One region of the Sphingomonas sp. Ant20 genome, then DNA from elsewhere that is predicted to be linked to it. Evidence: riboswitches for the same ligand, from Rfam matches in the RefSeq annotation. Region 1 holds a riboswitch; each other region holds the start of a gene.

Evidence for each region. Region 1 has a riboswitch for cobalamin ahead of NI18_RS26585 (hypothetical protein). Riboswitches for the same ligand answer to the same signal wherever they lie in the genome.
Region 2: it holds a riboswitch for cobalamin, as region 1 does, so the genes downstream of both, NI18_RS27210 (TonB-dependent receptor plug domain-containing protein) here and NI18_RS26585 (hypothetical protein) in region 1, are expected to answer to the same signal.
Region 3: it holds a riboswitch for cobalamin, as region 1 does, so the genes downstream of both, NI18_RS00830 (TonB-dependent receptor) here and NI18_RS26585 (hypothetical protein) in region 1, are expected to answer to the same signal.

What each region holds. Positions count from the first base shown of each region.
Region 1 is NZ_JRVI01000029.1:47,458-49,722, forward strand. It holds partial or broken gene NI18_RS06085 (CoA ester lyase) at 1-636, shown strand, start outside; cobalamin riboswitch at 695-928, shown strand; gene NI18_RS26585 (hypothetical protein) at 1,110-1,499, shown strand; partial or broken gene NI18_RS06090 (TonB-dependent receptor) at 1,450-2,265, shown strand, end outside.
Region 2 is NZ_JRVI01000148.1:33,296-35,560, reverse strand. It holds gene NI18_RS27210 (TonB-dependent receptor plug domain-containing protein) at 1-1,149, opposite strand; gene NI18_RS27215 (TonB-dependent receptor) at 1-67, opposite strand, end outside; cobalamin riboswitch at 1,317-1,558, opposite strand; gene NI18_RS15715 (TonB-dependent siderophore receptor) at 2,008-2,265, shown strand, end outside.
Region 3 is NZ_JRVI01000003.1:18,465-20,729, reverse strand. It holds gene NI18_RS26130 (hypothetical protein) at 1-123, opposite strand, end outside; cobalamin riboswitch at 342-582, shown strand; gene NI18_RS00830 (TonB-dependent receptor) at 831-2,265, shown strand, end outside.

The sequences.
Region 1 (2,265 bases):
ATCAATCCCGTCGACTCGGGGTGGCTGGACGACGATATCGCTGCGGCGAGGGGCGCCGATGCGATCATGCTGCCCAAGGCGACCGGACCCGCGACCGTCCTCGCGCTGGTCGAGGCTTATGGCGATGACTGTCCGCCGATCCTGCCGATCGCGACCGAAGTGCCCGCCGCGATCTTCACACTGGGCGAATATGCGCGGGTCAACGGCCGGTTATGCGGCCTGACCTGGGGCGCCGAAGACCTGCCCGCGGCGATCGGCGCGGCGACCAGTCGGGAGGACGACGGGTCCTATACCGAGCCCTATAAGCTCGTACGATCGCTGCTGCTGTTCGGCGCGCATGCGGCGGACGTAGCGGCGATCGAAACGGTCTATCCAGCAATCGCGGACATTGACGGGCTGGCAGCCTATGCCGCGCGCGGCAGCCGCGACGGCTTCACCGGCATGATGGCGATCCACCCGTCGCAGGTCGCCACGATCAACGCCGCGTTCACGCCGGATGCGGCGAGCGTGGCACGTGCGCATGCCGTCGTCGCAGCGTTTGCGGCGGCTCCCGAGGCCGGCGCGCTGCAGCTTGATGGACGGATGATCGATGCGCCGCACCTGCGCCAGGCGCGGGCGATCCTCGCGAGACTCTAGGCCCATTGGCGGCAGGAATTTTCTGCGCTACCGTCGCCCCGCGAAACCGGTGAAGGCCGGGGTCGCAGATCGCGTCGGTGCCCCTCGGGGCTTCAAAGGGAATGCGGTGCGGGAGGCGAGCCTCCTCATGCCGCGGCTGTCCCTGCAACTGTAAGCGGTGAGCGCGGTGCGCATGTTCCTTCGTTATGAGGGGACGACCACTAGGCCTGAGCGTAAGCGCAGGGCCCGGGAAGGTCGCGTACCGGGCGTCGACCCGCGAGCCAGGAGACCTGCCGGCGCTCGGTCGCTCTTGCCATGGTCCAGGGGATGGCCGCGGCACGGTACTCCGTCTGAGCGACGAACCATGCGGCGGGGGCCGCATCGGCGCGCGTGGCGGGTGCGGTTCGGCGTGCACCCCAAGTGTTGCGCCGGCTGTCCGTAGCATCGGACGGCAGGCCCCGGCCGGTCGCTCGTGACGCCGGGGGTATCGTTTCATGACTAGAATTTTCGTTTCGCTTGCGGTTCTCGCGACCGCCACGGCCTTTGCATCGCCGGCCGCGGCCGAGCCCGATCCGATTGCCGCGGCGACGGGCGAGGCGGCAGGGGGCGACGCCGAGCTGGTGGTTACCGCATCGCGATCGGGGGACGCGGTTCCCGCCGATCAGCTCGGGGCGTCGGTGACAGTGCTCGACGCCGCCACGCTCGACCAGCGGCAGACCCGGATCGTGTCCGACGTGCTGCGCGACGTCCCCGCGCTGGCGGTCAGCCGGACCGGCGCGGTCGGGGGGGACGACGCAGGTCCGGATCCGCGGATCGGAGGGCAATCACGTGCTGGTGTTGATCGACGGGATCGAAGTATCCGATCCCTATCAGGGCGAATATGATTTCGGCACGCTGATTGCCGACGAGGCGGCACGGGTCGAGGTGCTGCGCGGCCAGCAATCGGCGCTGTACGGGTCCGACGCGATCGGCGGCGTCATTCAGTATCTCACGCTCAGCGGCGCGGAAGCCCCGGGCGTATCGCTGCGGGCCGAGGGGGGATCGTTCGGCACGTTTTCGGGCGGCGCGCGGGTCGCAGGCGTAGCGGGCAATCTCGACTACGCGCTGTCGAGTTCGACCTATCTCACCGACGGCACGCCGACCGCACGGGGCGGATCGCGCGACATTGGCGCGAAGAGCGTCGGCGCGACGGGCAAGCTCAGCTGGTCGCCCACCGACACGCTGAAGGTCACGGGCGTCGGGCGCTACAGCTATACCGATGCCGACAGCAACGACACGGCATTGAGCGGCCCGCAGTTCGGCACGATCGTCGATACGCCAGGCGCGCGCAGCACGGTCGAGGCGCATTACGGGCTCATCCGCGCGGAGTTGGCGCTGGCGGATGGCCGCTGGACGAATGCGCTCAGCGGCCAGTTTGCCGATACGACACGCCGGGCGCTGGCCGACGATGCCTTGAGCTTTGGCAACAAGGGACGACGGTACAAGGGATCGTTCGAAAGCGCCTTCCGGTTCGGCACTGATAGCATCCGGCATCGGCTGACCGCCGCGGTCGATGTCGAGCGCGAGGAGTTCCAGACGCTTAGCGCGGCTCCTTCGGAGTTCGTCTTTACGGGACGGCGGCATACCGACAATGTCGGGTTCGTTGGCCAG
Region 2 (2,265 bases), on a different contig from region 1:
TTACCAAGCGTTGCCGACGCCATCGGCGATGCCCGTCCTGAACGTCACGCTGCCCTGGTCGCCCCATTGCGTCTGGTCGTGGACGATGCCGGTCATGTCGGTGCGCAGGACGCCTCCGGGTGTGCCGGTGTTGCCGCTGCCGTTGGCGCAGACCCCGTCCGCGGCGATCCAGCAATAGCTTTCGAGATTGAGCCAGGAGCGTTTCGAGATGAGGCGATAGGCCTGGTTGCTGACGGTGACCGCATCGCTCGGCGTCCAGTCGACCTGCAGGCTGGTACGGTTGTCGCGGTACCGGATAAAGCCGTCACGTGTGTTGTAGTTGCGCTCCCGGATGCGGTCGTCGAGCCGACCGTCGATCAGCGGTGTGCCGAAATAGCGCATCGGCTTCTGGTTGCCATAATCGTCCCGCGCAGTGACGACGAGCGTGTCGGTCGGTGCCCAGCGCAGCGTGCCCGATACGGCATGGCTGCGCGACTGGCCGCGATCGACAAAGCCGTCGGACCGGCGATAGCTGCCGTCGATGCGGTAGGAGAGGCGCTCGGTGATCGGCCCCCCTGCGCCCGCCGCGAGATGGAAGCTGTCCTGCGACCCATAGCCGATCTCGCCCTCCACGTGCGTCCGCTGCGTATCGGGTTTGCGCATCAGGACATTCACCGCGCCGCCCAGCGCGCCCTGGCCGTAGAGCACGGAGGCCGGACCACTCAGGACGTCGATCCGCTCGACCATCCACGGATCGGTCGGGAAGGTGATCGTGCCGGCCGCCGGGAACAGCCTGATGCCGTCGATGAGCTGGAGCACGGATCCCTGACCGCTGAACCCCCGCGCGGCGAGTGCGGTGCCGCCATTGCCGGGATTGCCCGCGTTGCTGATGCCCGGTGCGCGGCTCGTCGCGTCGATCACCGACATATCGCCGCGCGCGCGGATCGTGGCGCCGTCGATGACCGACAGCGTAGCGGGAGTCTCGAGCGGCGTAAGGCCCAGGCGGCTGCCGGTCCCATTCGGCGTGGTGAGCGTGTCCTGGGCATACTGTCCGACGATCAGGATGTCCTTGGTATCGGGATCCGGCGCGGACTGCGCGTCGAGCGGTGCTGCGAAGACAGGCGACAGAATAGCGTCCGCGAGCGCGAGGCGAGACAATAGGAACGGCATTACGGTAATCCCCCGGGCGTCTAGCGAACCCGGCAGGGACCTCCCGCGAACGGCCGACATCCGCGCCAGCCGGACGCGATTGCGACCGGCACGCATGCCCGTGCGGTCCCCACCGCACACGTCGTCGCTCGACGGAGTACCGTGCCGCGGCCACCCCCTGGGCCAGGCAAGAGCGACCAGACGCCGGCAGGTCTCCTGGCTCACGGGTCCTCGCACGATGCACGGCCTTCCCAGGCCCTAATGACGTAACGTCTGGCCCAGTGGCTGCCCCTTCCTTTGCAGGAAGAAGCGAAATGCATCGCGCTCGCCGCTTACAGTTGCAGGGACAGCCTCGGCTTCAGGTGGCGAACCACCCTCACCGCGTTCCCTATTAAGCCCCTTCCGGGGCACCGACGCGATCATGCCGACCGTCTCCAGCGGAGCAGGTCAGCGGGGATGATGTATCCTGACGAAGACGATCCGGCAATTGGTCGACGCGACGATTGCAAAGGTCCAAAAAGAGTGCCGGTGCCCATTAACGAATGTCGGAAGTTGGGAAGCGGCAGATGCGTCTAGAACGACCGGAATTGGGTCAGAATTGCTATCCATCGCGCGCTGAAATCAACAGGCGCGGCCGGCGATCTATAAGCCTCGTGAGACATAATATTTTTGCGAATCTCAATAGGTTAAACTTGCGCCTGCTCGCGCTCGCCTCAACGATCATGACAAAACCGTTATATTGCTAGTGACTCGCAACAGCATATGACATAGAGGCCTCCCGATAACGGGGGGTTCAGTATGAGTTTTTCGAGTATATTGCTGGCGAGTGCAGCGTTTGTCGGAGCACCTTTGCCAGCTCCGGCTGAGGAGCCAAGGACCGTGGAAACGGCCTCCGGATCGGACGATGCGCAGAAGTCCGACGAAATCATGGTGATCGGCAAAAGCTATGGTCGTGCGGTCGGCAAGACTGTGACGCCGCTCAAGGACACGCCGAACACCATTACCGTGATCGATCGCGATCAGATCGAGGGTCAGAACTTGTTTACGCTGGAAGACGCGCTGACCGCGACCAATGGCATCACAGTCAATGGCGTCGGCAGCGAGGATCCGTCGTTCTTCTCGCGCGGGTTCGCGATC
Region 3 (2,265 bases), on a different contig from region 1:
GGTTTCCGCCTGCGTCTCGGCCGGCGCCACCGTCTGCGCGGCGACTGGCTGAATCATGGCACCAGCCGATGTCGCAGCCAGCAGCATCGCCGTCACGGCCTGACGGCTCTTCACGTTCTTCATCTCTATCCCTTAATCCTGCATGCCATCAGCGTGGCATCCCCGCACAGAGCGTGCGGCACCGCCGCCTCCTGATCGAGGACGCGCATCGCGCCAAACGGAGCTTCTGGATCACAGCAATCGAGCAGGACGATCGAGCCGCCATCGCGCCGCTCGCCGGACGATTGCCGAACGATCCTGACCGGGATAGACCGGCGCCGCTGACCTGTTCGATCCGAGCAGGGCGGCATGATCGCGTCGGTGCCCCGAAAGGGCTTAATAGGGAACGCGGTGAGGGTGGTTCGCCACCTGAAGCCGAGGCTGTCCCTGCAACTGTAAGCGGCGAGCGCGATGCATTTCGCTTCTTCCTGCAAAGGAAGGAGCAGCCACTGGGCCAGACGTTTCGTCATGAGGGCCTGGGAAGGCCGTGCATCGTGTGATGACCCGTGAGCCAGGAGACCTGCCGGCGTCTGGTCGCTCTTGCCTGGCCCAGGGGGTGGCCGCGGCACGGTACTCCGTCGAGCGACGACGTGTGCGGTGGGGACCGCACGGGCATGCGTGCCGGTCGCAATCGCGTCCGGCTGGCGCGGATGTCGGCCGTTCGCGGGAGGTCCCTGCCGGGTTCGCCAGACGCCCGGGGGATTACCGTAATGCCGTTCCTATTGTCTCGCCTCGCGCTCGCGGGGGCTATTCTGTCGCCTGTCTTCGCAGCACAAGTCCACGCCCAGTCCGTGCCGGATCCCGATACCAAGGACATCCTGATCGTCGGACAGCATGCCCAGGACACGCTCACCACGCCGAATGCGACCGGCAGCCGCCTGGGGCTCACGCCGCTCGAGACCCCCGCGACGATCTCGGTCATCGATGGCGCCACGATCCGCGCGCGCGGCGACCTGTCGGTGATCGACGCGACGAGCCGCGCACCGGGCATCAGCAACGCCGGAAACCCCGGCAATGGCGGCACCGCGCTCGCCGCGCGCGGCTTCAGCGGCCAGGGATCCGTGCTTCAGCTGATCGACGGTATAAGGCTGTTCCCGGCTGCCGGCACGATAACCTTTCCGACCGATCCGTGGATGGTCGAGCGGATCGACATCCTGAGCGGCCCGGCCTCGGTGCTCTACGGCCAGGGCGCGCTGGGCGGCGCGGTAAATGTCCTGATGCGCAAACCCGATACGCAGCGGACGCATGTGGAGGGGGAGATCGGCTATGGCTCGCAGGACAGCTTCCATCTCGCGGCGGGCGCAGGGGGGCCGATCACCGAGCGCCTCTCCTACCGCATCGACGGCAGCTATCGCCGATCGGACGGCTATGTCGATCGCGGCCAGTCGCGCAGCCATGCCGTGTCGGGCACGCTGCGCTGGGCACCGACCGACACGCTCGTCGTCACCGCGCGGGACGATTATGGCGACCAGAAGCCGATGCGCTATTTCGGTACGCCGCTGATCGACGGTCGGCTCGACGACCGCATCCGGGAGCGCAACTACAACACACGCGACGGCGTCATCCGCTACCGGGACAACCGCACCAGCCTGCAGGTCGACTGGACGCCGAGCGATGTGGTCACCGTCAGCAACCAGGCCTATCGCCTCAGCTCCAAACGCTCCTGGCTCAATCTCGAAACCTATTGCTGGGTCGCCGCAGACGGGGTCTGCGCCAACGGCAGTGGCAACACCGGCACACCCGGTGGCATCCTGCGTACCGACATGACCGGCATCGTCCATGATCAGACGCAGTGGGGCGACCAGGGCAGCGTGACGTTCAGGACGGGCATCGCCGATGGCGTCGGCAACGACTTGGTCATGGGCTTCGATGTCAACCTTATCAAACTGACATATTCCCACAATTTCGGGTCTGACCCGCAGGTTTCGGAGGTCGATCCCTTCGCGTTCGATCCCGGTCTGATCATCGACACGCAAGGCATCGCACCGCGCTATCGCACGCGCACGACCGAATATGCGGTCTTCGCCGAGGACCGGCTGAAGCTCGGAACGCACGTCTCGATCGTCGGTGGCGTCCGCTTCGAGCGCGACACGATCCGCCGCTGGTCGATCGACTATCCGGGCGGCACCGGCACCGAGACGTTCGTGCTCGCCAAGCAACTGCACAATCTGACCTGGCGGGTCGGGAGCGTCTATCAACCGATCACGACGGTGTCGCTCTATGCGC